DNA from 3 places in the Streptomyces longisporus genome. Region 1 is predicted to be linked to each of the others. Evidence: riboswitches for the same ligand, from Rfam matches in the RefSeq annotation. Region 1 holds a riboswitch; each other region holds the start of a gene.
What was found. Region 1 has a riboswitch for cobalamin ahead of ABD355_RS36795 (ribonucleoside-diphosphate reductase subunit alpha). Riboswitches for the same ligand answer to the same signal wherever they lie in the genome.
Positions count from the first base shown of each region.

Region 2: it holds a riboswitch for cobalamin, as region 1 does, so the genes downstream of both, ABD355_RS29200 (cobalamin biosynthesis protein) here and ABD355_RS36795 (ribonucleoside-diphosphate reductase subunit alpha) in region 1, are expected to answer to the same signal.
Region 3: it holds a riboswitch for cobalamin, as region 1 does, so the genes downstream of both, ABD355_RS02495 (CbtB domain-containing protein) here and ABD355_RS36795 (ribonucleoside-diphosphate reductase subunit alpha) in region 1, are expected to answer to the same signal.

Region 1 is NZ_BAAASG010000023.1:63,339-69,495, forward strand. Features, by position in the region: gene ABD355_RS36770 (carbon starvation CstA family protein) at 1-257, shown strand, start outside; gene ABD355_RS36775 (YbdD/YjiX family protein) at 223-429, shown strand; gene ABD355_RS36780 (DUF3311 domain-containing protein) at 567-830, shown strand; gene mctP (monocarboxylate uptake permease MctP) at 827-2,464, shown strand; gene ABD355_RS36790 (GNAT family N-acetyltransferase) at 2,539-3,054, shown strand; cobalamin riboswitch at 3,303-3,431, shown strand; gene ABD355_RS36795 (ribonucleoside-diphosphate reductase subunit alpha) at 3,556-5,910, shown strand; gene ABD355_RS36800 (ribonucleotide-diphosphate reductase subunit beta) at 5,910-6,157, shown strand, end outside.
Region 2 is NZ_BAAASG010000014.1:55,300-61,456, reverse strand. Features, by position in the region: gene cobN (cobaltochelatase subunit CobN) at 1-331, opposite strand, end outside; gene ABD355_RS29205 (cobyric acid synthase) at 328-1,839, opposite strand; gene ABD355_RS29200 (cobalamin biosynthesis protein) at 1,836-2,834, opposite strand; cobalamin riboswitch at 2,935-3,076, opposite strand; gene ABD355_RS29195 (hypothetical protein) at 3,228-3,455, opposite strand; gene ABD355_RS29190 (inorganic phosphate transporter) at 3,490-4,740, opposite strand; gene ABD355_RS29185 (lysozyme) at 4,894-5,643, opposite strand; gene ABD355_RS29180 (class II aldolase/adducin family protein) at 5,840-6,157, shown strand, end outside.
Region 3 is NZ_BAAASG010000002.1:203,019-209,175, forward strand. Features, by position in the region: gene ABD355_RS02475 (serine/threonine-protein kinase) at 1-6, opposite strand, end outside; gene ABD355_RS02480 (oxygenase MpaB family protein) at 69-887, opposite strand; gene ABD355_RS02485 (acyl-CoA dehydrogenase family protein) at 957-2,171, opposite strand; gene ABD355_RS02490 (CbtA family protein) at 2,311-3,066, opposite strand; gene ABD355_RS02495 (CbtB domain-containing protein) at 3,092-3,313, opposite strand; cobalamin riboswitch at 3,349-3,477, opposite strand; gene ABD355_RS02500 (histidine phosphatase family protein) at 3,610-4,185, shown strand; gene ABD355_RS02505 (four-helix bundle copper-binding protein) at 4,189-4,563, opposite strand; gene ABD355_RS02510 (DUF6479 family protein) at 4,663-5,028, shown strand; gene ABD355_RS02515 (chloride channel protein) at 5,110-6,157, opposite strand, start outside.

The DNA of each region.
Region 1 (6,157 bases):
ACGACATGCACACCGTGGTCACCAACTCCACGGTGGACGGCGTCCTTTCGGCGGTCCTGGCCGTCCTGATCGTCGTGGTGATCGCGGACGCCCTGCGGGTCTGCGTCCGGCACATCCGCCGGCCGGCGCTCTCCTCGCTGAGCGAGTCGCCGTACGTCGAGTCCAGGATCACCGCCCCGGCCGGGCTGGTCCCGACCCGTCAGGAGAAGGAGGAGGAGCGCCGTGCGGTCGTCGGTACTGCTGCGCCGGGCGATTAGGGGGGTGCGCTGGTATGTGCGGGAGCTGACGGACGAGTCGGCGTACGACCGTTATGTCGCGCATCTGCGCAAGACGCATCCGGGCGCACAGGTACCGTCCCGGCGTGAGTTCGAGCGGATGCGGACGGAGCGTCAGGAGGAGGACCCGCGCCAGGGATTCCGCTGCTGCTGACAGCGATGTCGGGCTTTCACGGAATCGACATACCGATATGCGGACGAGGTCTTCCGCTCTCGCGACACCGTGACCTAGATTGCCTGCGCATTACACAGGTGATCAGTACAGGTGATCAGTGAGGGGACGGAGCCGGTATGTCAGATGTGTCCGAGGCGAGACCACCGGTGGTGACACCGGTCCGCGTGGTCATCGCCCTCTGTCTCGTGGCGCCCTTCGTGGCGATGCTCTGGGTCGGCTCCTACGCCAAGACGGACCCGGCGCTCGGCGGCATCCCGTTCTTCTACTGGTACCAGATGCTGTGGGTGCTGATCTCCACGGCGCTGACCATGACGGCGTACAAACTGTGGCAGCGTGACCAGCGCGCCCGCGCCGCGCACAAGGGCGGTGCGTCGGAATGAACCACGGCGTGAACGGCGTCGCGCTCGGCGTCTTCATCTTCTTCTTCCTGGCCGTCACGGTCATGGGCTTCCTGGCCGCGCGCTGGCGCAAGGCCGAGAACGAGCAGAGCCTCGACGAATGGGGCCTGGGCGGACGGTCGTTCGGCACCTGGATCACCTGGTTCCTGCTCGGCGGTGACCTGTACACGGCGTACACGTTCGTCGCCGTGCCCGCGGCGATCTACGCGGCGGGCGCGGCCGGATTCTTCGCCGTGCCGTACACGATCCTGGTCTATCCGCTGATCTTCACGTTCCTGCCCCGCCTGTGGTCGGTCTCGCACCGGCACGGGTACGTGACCACGTCGGACTTCGTGCGCGGCCGCTTCGGCTCGAAGGGGCTGTCGCTGGCGGTGGCCGTGACCGGCATCCTGGCGACGATGCCCTACATCGCGCTGCAGCTGGTGGGCATCCAGGCGGTCCTCGACGTCATGGGGGTCGGCGGCAGCGCGAGCTCCAACTGGTTCGTGAAGGACCTGCCGTTGCTGATCGCCTTCGGTGTGCTGGCGGCGTACACGTACTCGTCGGGTCTGCGCGCGCCCGCGCTGATCGCGTTCGTCAAGGACGCACTGATCTACATCGTCATCGCCGTCGCGATCATCTACATTCCGATCAGGCTGGGCGGGTTCGACCACATCTTCGCCAAGGCGGGCGAGGCCTTCAGCGCGACCAACCCGACGACGGGGAAGCCGCGCGGGGCGCTGGTTCCGGCCGAGGCGAACCAGTGGACCTACGCCACGCTGGCGTTGGGCTCCGCGCTCGCGCTGTTCATGTACCCGCACTCGATCACCGCGACGCTGTCCTCGAAGAGCCGTGACGTGATCCGCCGCAACACCACGATCCTGCCGCTGTACTCGCTGATGCTGGGCCTGCTCGCGCTGCTCGGCTTCATGGCGATCGCGGCGGGGGTGAAGGTCACCAACGGTCAGCTGGCGATCCCGCAGCTGTTCGAGGACATGTTCCCGAGCTGGTTCGCGGGCGTGGCCTTCGCCGCCATCGGCATCGGCGCCCTCGTCCCGGCGGCGATCATGTCGATCGCGGCCGCGAACCTCTTCACCCGCAACATCTACAAGGACTTCATCAAGCCGGACGCGACGGCGGAGCAGGAGACCAAGGTCTCCAAGCTGGTCTCGCTGCTGGTGAAGGTGGGCGCGCTGGTCTTCGTCCTGACGATGGACAAGACGGTTGCGATCAACTTCCAACTGCTGGGCGGCATCTGGATCCTGCAGACCTTCCCGGCCCTGGTCGGCGGCCTGTTCACGCGCTGGTTCCACCGCTGGGCGCTGCTCGCCGGCTGGGCGGTCGGCATGGTCTACGGCACCCTCGCCGCGTACGGCGTCGCCTCCCCGACCAACCCGGGCCAGAAGCACTTCGGCGGCTCCAACGCGAGCATCCCGGGCCTCGGCGAGATGGGCTACATCGGCCTCACGGCGTTCGTCCTGAACGTGCTGGTGACGGTGGTCCTGACCTTCGTGCTGAAGGCCCTGAAGGCCCCGGAGGGCGTCGACGAGACGAAGCCGGACGACTACACGGCCGACGCGGGCGACCCGGGCGTCCAGGTGGAACTGCCGCCGGCGACCGCGGGCGCGTCCCACTAGCGGTTACGGCGATGAGCGGGCCGTCGGAGAAATCCGGCGGCCCGTTGTCGTACCCGTCCGGCAGACTCGGGACCATGGACATCGTGATCAGGCAGGCGCAACCCGGTGAGTACGAGGCCCTCGGCGAGATCACCGCCCAGGCCTATCTCCAGGACGGCCTGCTCTCCTTCGGCGAAAGCGACTGGTACCTCGCCGAGTTGAGGGACGTCGCCAAGCGGGCGGCGGCGGCCGAGGTGCTGGTGGCCGACCTGGGCGGCCGGCCGATCGGCGGCGTCACCTACGTCCCGTCCGGCGGCCCCATGGCGGATCTGGCCGGCCCGGGAGAGGCCGAGATACGCATGCTGGCCGTCGACCCGGCAGCCCGCGGCCGAGGCGCCGGAGAGGCCCTCGTGCGCGCCTGTGTCGACCGGGCAAGAGCCGCGGAGCGCACCGGCGTCGTCCTGTGCACCCAGCCGGTCATGCACGCCGCCCATCGCATCTACGAGCGCGCCGGATTCGTCCGCGCCCCCGAGCGTGACTGGAACCCCATCCCTGGAGTCGACTTCACGCTGATCGCCTATGAGTTGACGCTGTCGACTGCACAGCGCTGAAGCGGTAGCGGGGCAGGGGCCGTTGACTGGGCCCCGCGTCCCCACAACCGCCCCCTCCGGCCGAAAGACGATCGGCTTCTCCACGGCCCTGCCGCACACGAGTGGCATCCGCGTGTTCGCGCCGGCCTCCCGACGGCCGACAACGGCCCAATGCGGAGGACCGCCGGGTCGATCCTGATGAAAGAACACGCTCCGAAGTCGCTGCGACACAACATCTGGGGGTGCAACCGAAACCCGGCACAAGATGTATGCTCATGCTCGCTGTCGCCGCAGGGGAATCCGGTGTGAGTCCGGAACTGTCCCGCAACGGTGTACCCATACGTGTTCGCGCACATATGGGCGTCAGTCCGAGGACCTGCCGACGGTGTGCCCGGCCCATCCGGCCCGGGTGCTTCGACGTCCGGGCCTCGTGGAGTGGGCCGGTGGACGCGACGCCGTGTGCGCTCGTGACTGCCCCCTGCCCTCCGCAAGGCCCCCGTGCCGAGCGAGGGAGAGCCTCACGTGACCATCGCGCCAGCAGACCCGGTTTCAGCCAGCGCCGCAGTGGCCGACGACGGCCTGGGAGCCGCGCTGCTGCGGACCCTGACCGAGCTGACCGCCGACCTCCCCGACGCCGACCCCGGCCGGGTCGCCGCCGCGTCGCTGCGCGGCCGGTCCGCCCGTGCGGACGAGACGGAGCTGCGCGAACTGGCCACGGAGGCGGCCGCCGGCCTCATCTCCGAGGACCCCGCGTACAGCAGGCTGGCGGCCAGGCTGCTGACGATCGGCATCGCCGCGGAGGCCGCCTCGCAGGGCGTCACGTCGTTCACGGAATCCGTCGCCGTGGGCCACCGGGAGGGGCTGATCGCCGACCGCACCGCCGAGTTCGTACGGGTCCACGCGCACCGCCTCGACGCGCTGATCGCCCCGGAGGCCGACGACCGCTTCGGCTACTTCGGACTGCGCACGCTCCACAGCCGCTACCTGCTCCGGCACCCCCTCACCCGCAAGGTCATCGAGACACCGCAGCACTTCATGCTGCGCGTCGCCGCAGGCCTCGCGGAGGACGACACCGTCCGCGCCCTGGACGAAGTCGCCGCGCTCTACGGCCTGATGAGCCGCCTCGAATACCTCCCCTCCTCCCCCACCCTCTTCAACTCCGGCACCCGGCACCCCCAGATGTCGTCCTGCTACCTCCTCGACTCCCCGCTCGACGAGCTGGACTCCATCTACGACCGCTACCACCAGGTCGCCCGCCTCTCGAAGCACGCCGGCGGCATCGGCCTGTCGTACAGCCGCATCCGCGCCCGCGGCTCCCTCATCCGCGGCACCAACGGCCACTCCAACGGCATCGTCCCGTTCCTGAAGACCCTCGACGCCTCGGTCGCCGCCGTGAACCAGGGCGGCCGCCGCAAGGGCGCGGCCGCCGTCTACCTGGAGACCTGGCACTCCGACATCGAGGAGTTCCTTGAGCTGCGCGACAACACCGGTGAGGACGCCCGGCGTACGCACAACCTGAACCTCGCGCACTGGGTCCCGGACGAGTTCATGCGCCGCGTGAACGCCGACGGGCAGTGGTCCCTGTTCTCCCCGGCGGACGTGCCGGAGCTGGTGGACCTGTGGGGCGAGGAGTTCGACGCCGCGTACCGCAGGGCGGAGGAGGCGGGGCTGGCGAAGAAGACCATCCCGGCCCGTGACCTCTACGGCCGCATGATGCGCACCCTCGCCCAGACCGGCAACGGCTGGATGACCTTCAAGGACGCCGCCAACCGCACCGCCAACCAGACGGCCGAGCCGGGCCATGTCGTCCACTCCTCCAACCTCTGCACGGAGATCCTGGAGGTCACGGACGACGGCGAGACCGCGGTCTGCAACCTGGGTTCGGTCAACCTCGGTGCGTTCGTGACCGGTGGGGACATCGACTGGGAGCGGCTGGACGAGACGGTCCGCACGGCCGTGACCTTCCTGGACCGCGTGGTCGACATCAACTTCTACCCCACCGAGCAGGCAGGCCGCTCGAACGCCCGCTGGCGCCCCGTGGGCCTGGGCGCGATGGGCCTCCAGGACGTCTTCTTCAAGCTGCGCCTGCCCTTCGACTCGCCCGAGGCGGGGGCCCTGTCCACCCGGATCGCCGAGCGCATCATGCTCGCCGCGTACGAGGCGTCCGCCGACCTCGCCGAGCGGAGCGGCCCGCTGCCGGCCTGGGAGAAGACCCGCACGGCCCGCGGCGTCCTGCACCCCGACCACTACGACACCGAGCTCACCTGGCCGGAGCGCTGGGCGGCCCTGAGGGAGCGCATCGCGACCGTCGGCATGCGCAACTCGCTCCTCCTCGCGATCGCCCCCACCGCCACCATCGCGTCGATCGCGGGCGTGTACGAGTGCATCGAGCCGCAGGTCTCCAACCTCTTCAAGCGCGAGACCCTCTCCGGCGAGTTCCTCCAGGTCAACTCCTATCTGGTGAAGGACCTCAAGGAGCTCGGCGTCTGGGACGCCCGCACCCGCGAGGCCCTGCGCGAGGCGAACGGCTCCGTGCAGGACCTCGCCTGGATCCCGGCGGACGTACGCGCCCTGTACCGCACGGCGTGGGAGATCCCGCAGCGCGGCCTGATCGACATGGCGGCGGCCCGCACGCCGTTCCTGGACCAGTCCCAGTCCCTGAACCTGTTCCTGGAGACGCCGACCATCGGCAAGCTCTCCTCGATGTACGCGTACGCCTGGAAACAGGGCCTGAAGACCACGTACTACCTGCGCTCCCGCCCGGCGACCCGTATCGCCCGCGCCGCCCGGGCCACCGTCCCCGTCCAGCAGGCGGCCGACCCCGAGGCCGTCGCCTGCTCCCTGGAAAACCCCGAGTCCTGCGAGGCCTGCCAGTGATGACCACCCGTAACGCCAATCTCCTCGACCCGGGCTTCGAGCTGACCCTGCGCCCCATGCGCTACCCGGACTTCTACGAGCGCTACCGGGACGCCATCAAGAACACCTGGACCGTGGAGGAGGTCGACCTCCACTCGGACGTCGCCGACCTCGCGAAGCTCACGCCCGCCGAGCAGCACCTGATCGGCCGCCTGGTCGCCTTCTTCGCGACGGGTGACTCGATCGTGGCGAACAACCTGGTCCTGAC
Region 2 (6,157 bases), on a different contig from region 1:
CGGGCCCGCCCTCGACGAGATACCTGAGCGCCTCCGCCACCACACCGGCGGGCACGGACGACTCGGCCATCAGCTCGGCGTCGGGGACGGCCTCCCCGCCGAGCAGCACGGTCGGGATCCCGGACGCCCTGAGCGCGGCGAGCCCGTCCTCCCAGGCCCGCTTCCCGCCCAGCAGCCGTACGACGGCGATGTCGGCGCCGTCGAGCAGGCCGGGCAGCTCCTCGGTCACATCCACCCGGGTCGGGTTGCCGATCCGGTAGTCGGCACCGGACGCGGCCCGAGCGGCCAACAGATCCGTGTCGGCGGTCGACAACAACAACACTGTGCTCATGCGGGCGCTCCCGGTGGAATGAAAGGCAGTCCTTGCGGCGCGCCCGACTCGATGAGCCGCCACAGCGCGTCCGTGTCCGCGTGTTGTTCGATCAGGTCGCCGAGCCGGTCGAGCTGCTCCTCGCGCAGCGCGGCGAACGAGGTGTCGGGCGCCGGTACGAAGCGACGGCCCGCGGCGGCCGCCACCTCGCGCAGAAAGGCCCGCCGGAACCCGTCCGACTCCAGCGAACCGTGCCAGTGCGTACCCCAGGTCTGCCCGACGCGGATGCCGTCCAGGAAGGCTTCCCCTCCGGCTATGTCGGCGACCCCATGATGGATCTCGTACCCCTCGACATGCTCGCCGAGGGCTTCCCCCACGGGCCGGGTGAGGGTCTTCTCGCGGGCGAACCGCACCCGCACGGGCAGCACTCCGAGCGCTTCCACATGGCCGCGCCGGCTCTCGACCTCGTCCTCGATGTGCTCGCCGAGGACCTGGAAGCCACCGCAGATGCCGAGGACGGGCCGCTGTTCGGCGGCCCTGCGGACCAGGGCGTCCGCAAGTCCCCGCTCGCGCAGCCACTCCAGGGCCTTCACCGTCCCCCGGGTCCCCGGTACGACGACGAGGTCGGCGTCGGCGAGTTCCTCGGGACGGTCCACGAACCGCACCACGACGCCCGGTTCGGCGGCCAGGGCGTCCACGTCGGTGAAGTTGGACATCAGCGGGATCGCGCACACGGCGACCCGCAGCACGTCCTCGCCGACGGGCGGCGCGACGTTCGACTCCCGCACCGTCCCGCGCAGGGAGACCCGCAGCCCGTCCTCCTCGTCGATGCCGAGACCGTGCTGGAAGGGCAGGACGCCGTACGTTCGCCGTCCGGTGAGCCCGTGCAGCATGTCCAGCCCGGGCTCCAGGAGGCTGACGTCCCCGCGGAACTTGTTGACGAGGAACCCGGCGACCAGCTCCTGGTCCTCGGCCGAGAGCAGGGCGACGGTCCCGAAGAAGGAGGCGAAGACCCCGCCGCGGTCGATGTCACCGACCACGAGCACGGGAAGCCGCGCGTTGCGGGCGATCCCCATGTTCACGATGTCGGTCCGGCGCAGGTTGATCTCGGCGGGAGAACCCGCACCCTCACAGATCACGGCGTCATACGTGCCCCGCAACTCGGCGAGACAGTCGAGCACGGTCCCCAGAAGCTGCTGCTGCCGCCCACCGTGGTACCCGCGCGCACTCAGCTCGCCGACGGGCTTGCCCATCAGCACGACCTGGCTGCTCTGCTCGCCACCGGGCTTGAGCAGCACGGGGTTCATCAGCGCGGTCGGCTCGACCCGGCAGGCCTGAGCCTGCATGGCCTGAGCCCGCCCGATCTCGGCACCCTCGCGCGTCACGAACGAATTCAGGGACATGTTCTGCGCCTTGAAGGGCGCCACCTTGACCCCCTGCCGTACCAGCCAACGACAGATCCCGGCGGTGACGACACTCTTCCCGGCGTCGGAGGTGGTACCGGCGACGAGGAGCCCACCGCCGGTCATGACACACCCCTCGACAACTGCCTGCCGGCAGTGGGAACAGCCCCCACCGCCGGGCGCCGTGCGACCCGGCCCCGCAGCACCGCCCCGGCCGCACTGACCCCCAGCGCCAGCCACCCCACCCGCCGCGACAACCGCACGGCCCGCTCGATGTCCCCGACTTCCACAGCCCGCCCCTCCTCGTTCAGCACAGGCCGATGCTCGACCCGCCCCCCGTAGGACAAGGTCCCCCCGAGCCGCACCCCGAGCGCCCCTGCGAACGACGCCTCCACAGGCCCGGCATTGGGGCTGGGATGCTTGCTGGCGTCAGAACGCCAGGCCCGCACCGCCCCGCGACGGTCACCCCCCGCGACCGTCGCAAGTACGGCGGTCAGACGGGCCCCCGGCCACCCCGCCACATCGTCCAGCCGCGCCGAAGCCCACCCGTACCGCCGGTACTTGGCCGACTTGTGCCCCACCATGGCGTCGAGCGTGTTGACGGCCCGGAACCCGAGCAGCCCCGGCACCCCGCCCACGGCCCCCCACACCAGCGCCCCCACGACGGCATCGGAGGTGTTCTCGGCAACGGACTCCACCACCGCCCGCGCGATCCCGTCGGCGTCCAGGGCCTGCGGATCCCGCCCGCACAGATGCGGCAGCCTGGCCCGCGCGGCCTCGACGTCCCCGGCCTCCAGCGCACGCCCGATGCCACGGGCTTCGCGCGCGAGCGAAGTCCCCCCGACGACGGCCCAGGTGGCGGCGGCGGTCAGGGCGAGGGAGGCGGTACGGGACGGACGTACGGCCCGCTGGGCGACGACACCGAGCGCAAGGGCGCTCCCGGCGCACACGGCGGTGTGCAGTGCGCCCCACCCGCGATGGTCCCGCCACAACACCCGTTCCACGGCGCCCGCGGCCCGCCCGAACACGGCGACCGGATGCCCTCGGCGCGGATCGCCGAGCAGATGGTCACCGAGGAGGCCGGCGGCGGCGCCGTACGCGAAGACGCGATCGGCACGCATCGGCTCAGCCGGCCGTGGGGTCGGGCAGCGACCTGGTCCTGAACCTCAAACGGCAGGCTGGCATGGCGACATGTCCTCACTCAGGGTGTCCACGCCCTGGTTCGACGAGACCGGCGGTGAGAGTTCCTGGCTCCCGGGGCTTACTACCCCGGTGACAGTGGCGGGACCGCGCCGGACTTGCACCGGCTTCCTCTCGCGCCGCCGTAGATGGCTTCGGCAGTCCACCACGCCCCCGAACGGCAGTCAACTTGCCGTTGACCTGCGACGGGGGAGTGTGCTGAGGCCCACACCCGGCGCTCCGAACCGGGCAGGAAAAACCCGTGGGGCGAGGGAGCACGAAAGGGTGCTTCCTCGCCCCACGGGACGGTGCGGAAAGGCGGTCCGGCCGCGGCCTCAGGCCTTGGCCACCACGAGATGGATTCCGTACGCCACGGCCGCCGCGCAGCCCGCGAAGGCCACATATGCGCCGGCCACCGCCAGGGACGCCGAGTTGCCCTGCGCCACGGCCCGCTCGCGGCGTGACAGGCCCATGATGCCGAGGGTGAACAGGGCCACGAGGCCCACCGTGACCGCGAGGCTGACGCCGAAGACGGAGCCCAGGGCTGCCCAGTCGATCTTCATGCTGCTTCTCTTCCTTCGTACCGGGTGGGCGGGCTCAGACGGCCGCGGCCGGCGGCGTCGCCGGGTCGGGGACGGCGGCCACGGGGGCCGGGGCGGGGATCGTGGCCGTCAGGTCCTCGGTCACCGTGCCCGTGGGAGGCGGGGTCACGGCGGCGATGGCCGTGGTCACCACGCCGGGCGGCTCCTCGCTCTCGTTGACGTTCGACGCGTCGACGACCTCGCGCCGGGAGATCTTCCAGATGGCCGCACTGGCGACGACCAGGAAGACGGCGACGACGGCGGTGCCCCAGTCGCCGAGATCCGTCACGGACTCCGCGCCCGCGCCGACCAGCGCCGCGGCCGGCAGCGTCAGACACCAGGCCACGAGCATGCGGGTCGCCGTCGACCAGCGGACCACACCGCCCTTGCGGCCGAGGCCCGCACCCATCACCGAACCGGAGACGACGTGGGTGGTGGAGAGGGAGAACCCGAGGTGCGAGGAGGCGAGGATCGCCGTGGCCGCGCTGGTCTGGGCGGCGAAGCCCTGCTGCGGCTCGAGTTCGGTCAGGCCCTTGCCCATGGTGCGGATGATGCGCCAGCCGCCGATGTAGGTCCCGAGCGCGATGGCGAGGCCCGCGGAGAGGATCACCCAGGTGGGAGGGTTGGAGCCGGGGGCGATGGAGCCGCCCGCGATCAGCGCGAGGGTGATGATGCCCATCGTCTTCTGTGCGTCGTTCGTGCCGTGGGCCAGGGACACCAGGCCCGCCGAGGCGATCTGGCCGGCGCGGTAGCCCTTGCGGGTGGCATCGCCGTCGGCGTTCTTGCCGATGCCGTAGGAGAACCGGGTGGCGAGCATCGCCGCCACGCCGGCGACCACGGGGGCCGCGACCGCCGGGAGCAGCACCTTGGTGACGAGCACGTCACCGTGGACGGCGCCGATGCCGGCGGAGGCGACGGTGGCGCCGATCAGCCCGCCCATCAGGGCGTGTGAGGAACTGGAGGGAAGCCCGACGAGCCAGGTCAGCAGGTTCCAGAGGATCGCGCCGACCAGCGCCGCGAAGATGACCTCGGGACGTATGCCGGTCTCGTCGACGAGACCCTTGGAGATCGTGTTGGCGACCTCCACGGAGAGGAAGGCACCCGCAAGGTTCAGCACGGCGGACATGGCCACCGCGACCTTGGGCTTGAGCGCGCCGGTCGAGATGGTGGTGGCCATCGCGTTGGCGGTGTCGTGGAAACCGTTCGTGAAATCAAACGCGAGTGCGGTTACCACCACAATCGCGAGGATCAGCGAGAAGTTTTCCATTTACCCAGGCAATCGTTCGAAGTCAACGGTCGGTTGACCGTAGGCAACCTGGGTGAACGGAAGATGAACTGAGAGCGGCTGCACGATGTCCGGATGAGGGGGTCGCCGCTCCGCCCTGTCCCGGCGACCCCCCGGTCCCGCGGTGCCCCTTGGTCAGTAGCCCCGGGCGAACTTCCTCAGCTGGGTCTGTGACCCGTTGAAGAGATTCTGGTCACCCGGCAGACCGCCGCTGTTGTCGTACTGCCAGAAGGTCCAGAACGACCAGCCGGCCGGCAGGGAACCGGAGGTCCCGGACTCGTGACGGGCTATCCACAGTGCGTGGTCGGAGGCGAACGCGCTGCTTCCGCCGGTACAGGTGTTCCACCAGTGGGTGGTCGTGTAGATCACCGGGTGGCGGCCGGTGAGCCGCTTCACCTCGCCGCTGAAAGACTTGATCCAACCGACCATGCCCGCCTTGCTCAGGCCGTAGCACCCGTGCGTGGCGCTGTACGGGTTGTATTCGATGTCGAGGGCCGGCGGAAGCGTCCAGCCGTCCGGCCGCCAGCTGCCGCCGTGGTGCACGAAGTACGCCGCCTGTGCCCTGCCCGACGACTTGTCCGGCAGTGCGAAGTGGTACGCGCCGCGGATGAGGCCGGCGCCGCGGGCGCCGTCGTACTGCCGACCGAAGTAGGGGTTGCGGTAGGTCGTGGACTCGGTCGCCTTGACGTAGACGAACCTGGCGCCCTTGGCCTTCGCGCTCGACCAGTCGACGTTCTTCTGGTGCGAAGAGACGTCGTGCCCCTGCGGCAGACTCGCCGCCGAGGCCGGAAGCCCGGCGAGAGCCGCCCCGGTGACGGTGAGTGCCGCCACGGAGACCGCGAGGACGCGGGTGCGGCGGCGCAGCGGTTTGTGATCACGAGCCATGTTTCCCCCCGGAATGGCGACGTGCACGACAAAACAACGGGAGATTACTGGAAGGTCATCGAATACCCGGTGATCTCTGGCCAAGCACGGAGAGAGGCGGATATGTCCCTATAAGGGGACTTTCGGAGGCCTGGCTTCCGCCCTAAAGTGCCCCCGTCCGACGGCGCGGCGGAGGTGCGCCTGGCAGGATCGCGGCATGGCGGAGCAGCGGCGGGACCAGCGAGGCGAACGGGATGCGCGGGAAGGTGTGCAGGGAGTGCCGGAGCGGCGGGGGAGGGGTGTGAGTGCCGAGGTGGCCCGCGCCTGGGAAGCGCTCGTCGCGACCGCCCGCCGCACGGTCGCCGACGGGCTCGTCGTCGGCACCTCCGGCAATGTCTCGGTGCGTGTCGGGGACACCGTGCTGGTCACACCCTCGGGCGTGCCCTACGACCGGCTCACGCCCGAGGACGTGACCGGTGTCGACCTGGACGGCCGCCAGGTGCTCGGCACGCTCGTCCCGACGAGCGAACTCCCC
Region 3 (6,157 bases), on a different contig from region 1:
CCCCATCTGCTGCGATCGCCCCCGTTACTTTTCGTCCCGCCCACCCCTGGCTCGTCCAGTATGGCGAGCTATCGTCCGAGTTTGTACGGTGCCGGGCGGGAGCCGGGGCCGAGCCGTGACATGGCACGCAGGATGTGTTTGGGCGGGAGTTGCCAGCGCAGACGTGCGGGAATGCAGCGAAGCAGGTTGCCTGTGGCACGCAGTTGGAGGGTGACGGTGTCGGGTTTCGGGGCGGGTCTGCCGTACAGCTCGTGGGCGTACGGCGGCAGGGCGGCGTACGCCAGTCGGGCCACGCGCCGCCACAACACCTCGCGCGCGGGGACGAGCAGGGGGTGCGTCGGCGGGCGTAGCAGGAAGTCGTCCACTTCGCGTGCTTCTGGTCCGACAGCGAGTTCGGGCCGTACCTTCTCGAAGTAGGCGGCCATCTCCTCCTGGTTGGCCGGTACGACGTCGGGGTCGAGGCCCACCAGGCGGGCGCCGGCGCGCTGTTCGCCGATGTAGCGGTCGGCCTGCGCGTCGGTGAGCGGGAAGCCGGAGCGGCGCGCGACCTGCAGATAGGAGTCGATCTCGGCGCAGTGCACCCACAGCAGCAGCTCGGGTTCGTCGACGCCGTACCGCTCCCCCGTGTCCGGGTCGGTCGCCGACAGCATGGTGTGGATCTTCCGGACGCGGGCGCCGGCCCGTTCGGCGGCCTCGGTGGTGCCGTAGGTGATGGTGCCGACGAAGTTGGCGGTGCGCATCAGCCGGCCCCACGCGTCGTTGCGGCCACTCTTTTGACGATTAAACGCAGTGGAGTTCTGCATGACGCCTCGTACGGCCCGCGGGTGCAGCGCCTGGAGGTAGAGCGCGCGGACTCCGGCGACCCACATCATCGGGTCGCCGTGCATCTGCCAGGTCACCGAGGACGGTCCGAAGAGCCCGGGGTCGCCTGCCTGGATGTCCGTCACCTCTGCAGGCTAACGCCGGACCCTGGGCATCCCCAGACCGATCCACGAGATGATCTCCCGCTGGATCTCGTTGTTGCCGCCGCCGAAGGTGAAGATCACGGCGGAGCGGTAGCCGCGCTCCAGTTCGCCGTGCAGGACCGCACCCGCGGAGCCCTCCTTCAGCGCGCCCGCCGCGCCGACGATCTCCATCAGCCAGGCGTAGGCGTCCCGGCGCGCCTCGGAGCCGTAGACCTTGACCGCGGAGGCGTCCTGCGGGGTGAGGGTGCCGTTCTGGACGGCGTGCACCATCCGCCAGTTGAGCAGCTTCATCGCGTCGAGTCTGGTGTGGGTCTGGGCGAGGCGGCGGCGCACCCAGGGCAGGTCGATGACGCGGCGGCCGTCGGCGAGTTTGGTCTCCGTGGCCCAGCGCTGCACGTCCTGCAGGGCGCGGATGGCCATGGTGCCGTGGGCGGCGAGGGTGACGCGCTCGTGGTTGAGCTGGTTGGTGATCAGCCGCCAGCCCTGGTTCTCGGCGCCGACGCGGCGGGAGACGGGGACGCGGATGTTCTCGTAGTAGCTCGCCGTGGTGTCGTGCGAGGCGAGGGTGTTGATGACGGTGCAGGAGTAGCCGGGGTCGGTGGTGGGGACGAGGAGCATGGTGATGCCCTTGTGGGGCGGGGCATCGGGGTCGGTGCGGGTCGCCAGCCACACCCAGTCCGCGGTGTCGCCGTTGGTGGTCCAGATCTTCTGCCCGTTGACGACGTACTCTCCCCCGCTCTCGAATTCACTCGAGCGGGAGGTGCCCCCATCGTCCCGTACGGCGCGCGTCTTCAGGGACGCGAGGTCCGTCCCCGCGTCGGGCTCGCTGTAGCCGATCGCGAAGTCGATCTCGCCGGCGAGGATCTTGGGCAGGAAGTACTCCTTCTGCTCGTCCGTGCCGAACTGCATGATCGTAGGGCCGACGGTGTTCAGCGCCATCAGCGGCAGCGGTACACCGGCCTGCGCGGCCTCGTCGAAGAAGATGAACTGCTCCATCGCGGTCAGCCCGCGCCCGCCGTACTCCTTCGGCCAGCCCACGCCGAGCCAGCCGTCGGCGCCCAGGCGCCGGATGGTCTCGCGGTAGAAACGTTTCTGGGCGGCCGGGTCGCCATGCCGGGCGTAGGCGTTGTCCGGCACCAACTCGGCGAAGTACGAGCGCAGTTCAGTGCGCAGCCGCTGCTGCTCGGGCGTGTATTCGAGGTGCACGGCGCCTCCAGGCTTCGCAGGCCGGTCCTGACGGCGCACACCGTAGAACGTGTTCCAGAAATTGGGAATGGCGAGGGACAGGGAAAGGGCCCCCGGTCGACGACCGGGGGCCCTTTGCCGAGTGACCTGGTGGAACCGGTCAGTGGGCAACGGGAGTTGGCTGGGCGGCGCCGTTCGCCCGCACCGGCCTCGGGACGAGCACCCGCTCCGCCAGCACCCCGAAGACCAGCCCGAAGGAGGCCCACAGGGTCAACTGGACGGCCAGGGCCGCCAGTCGGAACTGCCAGAGCAGGGTGGCGGAGAAGTCCCTGGGGACCTCGTTGAAGGACGGCAGGAACGCGTACGCGAGCCCGATGGTGAGGACCAGGAACGCCCCTGCGGCGAGGGTCGCGTTCCAGTTGCCCAGGCGGGGCGCGAGGCGCCTGCCCAGGATGACGGCGGCGACGGCCAGCAGCACGCTCAGCACCACCATCAGGAAGTACAGCGTGGTGCGTTTGCCGATGGTGTCGGGGTCGCCGACGGACGGCGGGTTGGCCGGGTACTTCAGGAACGGCACGACGTACACGGCGATCAGCCCGGCGGCCGCCAGGAGCAGCGCGCTCGCGCGCGGCCCGAAGCGGCCGATGCGGCCGAGCGCGAAGCAGTACGCGAGGGCGGCGATGCCGCCGAACGCGACGCCGTAGACCAGAACACCGGTGGACAGGCCCGCGGTGGACTGCATCGTGCGGCTGACGGCTTCGACGCCGTGCTCGTGGGAGTGCGCCTGCTCGTAGGCGATGGCCGCGTCCACGCGCGGTTCACCGAGGAAGTAGGCGACGACGAGGGCGAGCAGGCCCGCGGCGAGTCCCGCGAGCATGCCGCGCACCAGGAGGTTGCGGACGGTTGCCGAGTTCATGGGCGGCCGTGCTCTCTCGCCGCCCTCAGTGGCAGGGGAAGCCGAGCAGGTGGCGGGCGTCGTGCACCCACTCGTGGACGTTGTCCCCGCTCATCACGGAGGTGGCGCCCTGCTCGGCGCCGACGAAGTAGAGCAGAACCAGCATCAGGATGCCGAAGAAGACCGCCCAGGGGACGATCGCGCCGATCGGCAGCTTTGCCGGTACGGCGGTGGGGGTGATGGTCGGCTGAGCGACAGACTGCGCCATGGCAGGCCCTCCTGGGGAACTCGCGTCCCGTCTCGGTGGTGCACGCGACGACGGGGCGGGTCTGACTCGCCCGGCACACACCCAGGGTGCGTGCCCGGCATACAGTGGCGCGACCGTGCCGGAATTCCACCGGCTTCCGCTGTGCCGTCGTCAATATCCACGAGAAGGTACCGCGAAGCGGAGGTGGGGCCAAGGGCGCACGGGACGGCCGTGAGCGCCCCTGGTGAGCCGTTTTCGCCGCCGGATCATGGTCAGTTCAAGGATTTCGAAGCGATGCCGAGCGCGGGAGTGGACATTTGACGAGCCGAGTGATCTTGATCTCACCTGCGATCACCGCGGCCCTCAGGGAGGCCCGCTTCGACGACGGGTGCCCGCTGGACGCCTCGGGACTGCGGCAGGCAAAGGCAGCCGCAGGCACGCTGCCGGCGGCGGAACGGGTCTGGGTCTCCCCCACCGTGCGCTGCCGCGAGACGGCCGTCGCTCTCGGCCTCGACGCCGTGGAGGCGCCGGAGTTGACGGCACTGGACGCGGGCCGCTGGCGCGGTGCGACGCTGACGGAGGTGAGCGAACGGGAGCCGGAGGCGCTGGCCCGCTGGCTGTCGGACCCCGGGGCCGCACCGCACGGCGGGGAGTCGGTGGCGGCGCTGTGCGACCGGGTGGCGGACTGGCTGGAGACGGTCGCGCAGACACAGGGCCGCACCCTCGCGGTGGTCGAGCCCGAGGCCGTACGGGCCGCCGTGGTCCGGGCGCTCGGGGCGCCGGATTCGGCGTTCTGGCGCGCCGACGTCCCGCCGCTGACGGCGATCGAACTCAGCGGCAGGTCCGGGCGCTGGAACGTGCGCCTCGGGCAGCCGGTCGGCGCCCCGCTGTGATCGTCAGTTCAGCGTGGCGAGGAATTCCGTGCACGCCTCGGCGCACTGCCGGCAGGCCTTCGCGCCGTCCTCGGCACCCGGCAGCCGGTCGAAGGCATGCGCACACTCCAGGCACACGGTGCGGCACCACTCCACCTGGATGCGGATGGCGGACTCGTCCAATCGGTTCTGCTCGGACAGCACACGGCAGGTCGCGTCGCACACCTCCGCGCACATGATGCCCTTGCGTCGTACCTGTTCCTGCTCCTCCGTGCCGTCCGGGTCCACGAGGCTCGCGCGCAGAGCACACGCGCGTGCGCACTCGGTGCACGCCTGCGCGCAGGCGAAGCGGTCCTCCAGGAACCGGAAGAGCTCCTGCTGGGTCGTCGAAGAAGTCACACCTGGCGGGTTGCCTTCGCCTGTCGCCTCAAACACGGGTACCGAGGTCCGGCCGGGTCGGTTCGGTTGGCGCCGGGTCCCATGGGTACCCGCGAGCCCATGAGCACCTCATGGATGGACATCGCCGCAGGCCGCGGCGCACTCGGAATCGGCTTGGTCGTCGTGGGGGTGGCGGTCGTGGCCCTGCTGATCGGTGCCTTCTTCCTGGGCGCCCGCATCCGTCGCCGCGAACCCGCTCCGCCACGCCCGGAGGATCAGCCGCAGCTGCCGGACGACGGCCCGGTGCGCGAGGTACGGGAGAACCGCGAACCCGCCGAGATCCCCCGCAGCGAGCACCGGCTGACCCCGCACGAGCTGCCCGGTCACGGCAATACGCCGAGCAGGACCAGTGCGTCGCAAAAGCGCAAGCGCTGGAGCGAGGGCAACAGCGGAGCCTTCGGCAGCGGCGGCCCGGGCACCCGCTGACGGTCACCACGTCCGAACGGGCACCGGGAACGAGGAGCGCCTACCGTTCCCGGGCGACTTTCCGCAGGCCTTCACCCGTCTTCACTCAGGGTGGCCGCGACGCCCTGTGCGAGACGCTCGACCGGTGGGCGGCTCGCCGAACGCGGGGATACCGGGCCCTTGCGGCAGCAGCTGAACCACCACGAAGGACACCACGGCGGCCAGCACCACCAGCGCCGCCGTGTCCACGTTGCCCAGCAGGAGCACGACCAGGACCACGCTGCTCACGGGCACCCGCAGGGCCGCGGTCACCGACGCCGCCATCCCGACCGCCATCGCCGGCACCAGCCCCAGACCGGGCAGCGGCGACAGCAGGACACCGGCCGCCCCGCCCAGGAACAGGGCGGGGAAGACGGGTCCGCCGCGCAGGCTGCCCAGGCAGAAGGCGTACGCGAGGGCTTTGAACACCAGCACCGCGACCAGGGCGCCCACCGGCCAGGCGTGCGGGTGCTGCGCCAGGACGGACAGGACGGACTCCCCGGACAGGGCGGCCTCGGCCGGCGAACGGCCGGTGGAGATGGCGTAGAGAGTGATGCATGCCGCCGCTCCCAGCGCGCACAGGGTGGTGTTCCGCACAGTCCGGGTCGTCACGAAGCCGGCCACGAACCTCCCGCCCACGAAGACCCAGTGGATGAGGAAGGCGAGGGCCGGCGCGATCAGCAGGACCCACAGGACGTCCGCCCAGTCGAGCGGTGGCGGACTGGGCAGCCCGATGTCCAGGCTCCCGGTCTCCAGGCCGGTCCAGTGCACGAACCCGGTGAAGATCAGGTCCCCGACTCCGCTGGCCAGCAGGGCCGGCAGCATCACCGCGAACAGCTGCGGCCCGCCCATCCCGGCCACTTCCATCAGGAGCACGGCCCCCACCACCGGGTTCCCGAAGAGCGCCGAGATGGCCGCCGCGGCCCCGGCCGCGCCGAGCAACGCCGTGCTCGCCTCGGTCCGGGGCGCCCGGACCAGACTCGCGAAGAGCAGCGCCAGACCGCCGCCCAGGGCGATCAGCGGCGCCTCGGGACCCAGTACGACCCCGAGTGGCAGTCCGACGAGCGCGGCCACGAGGACACCCGGCAGCGCTTTCTCGGTGATCCCGCCG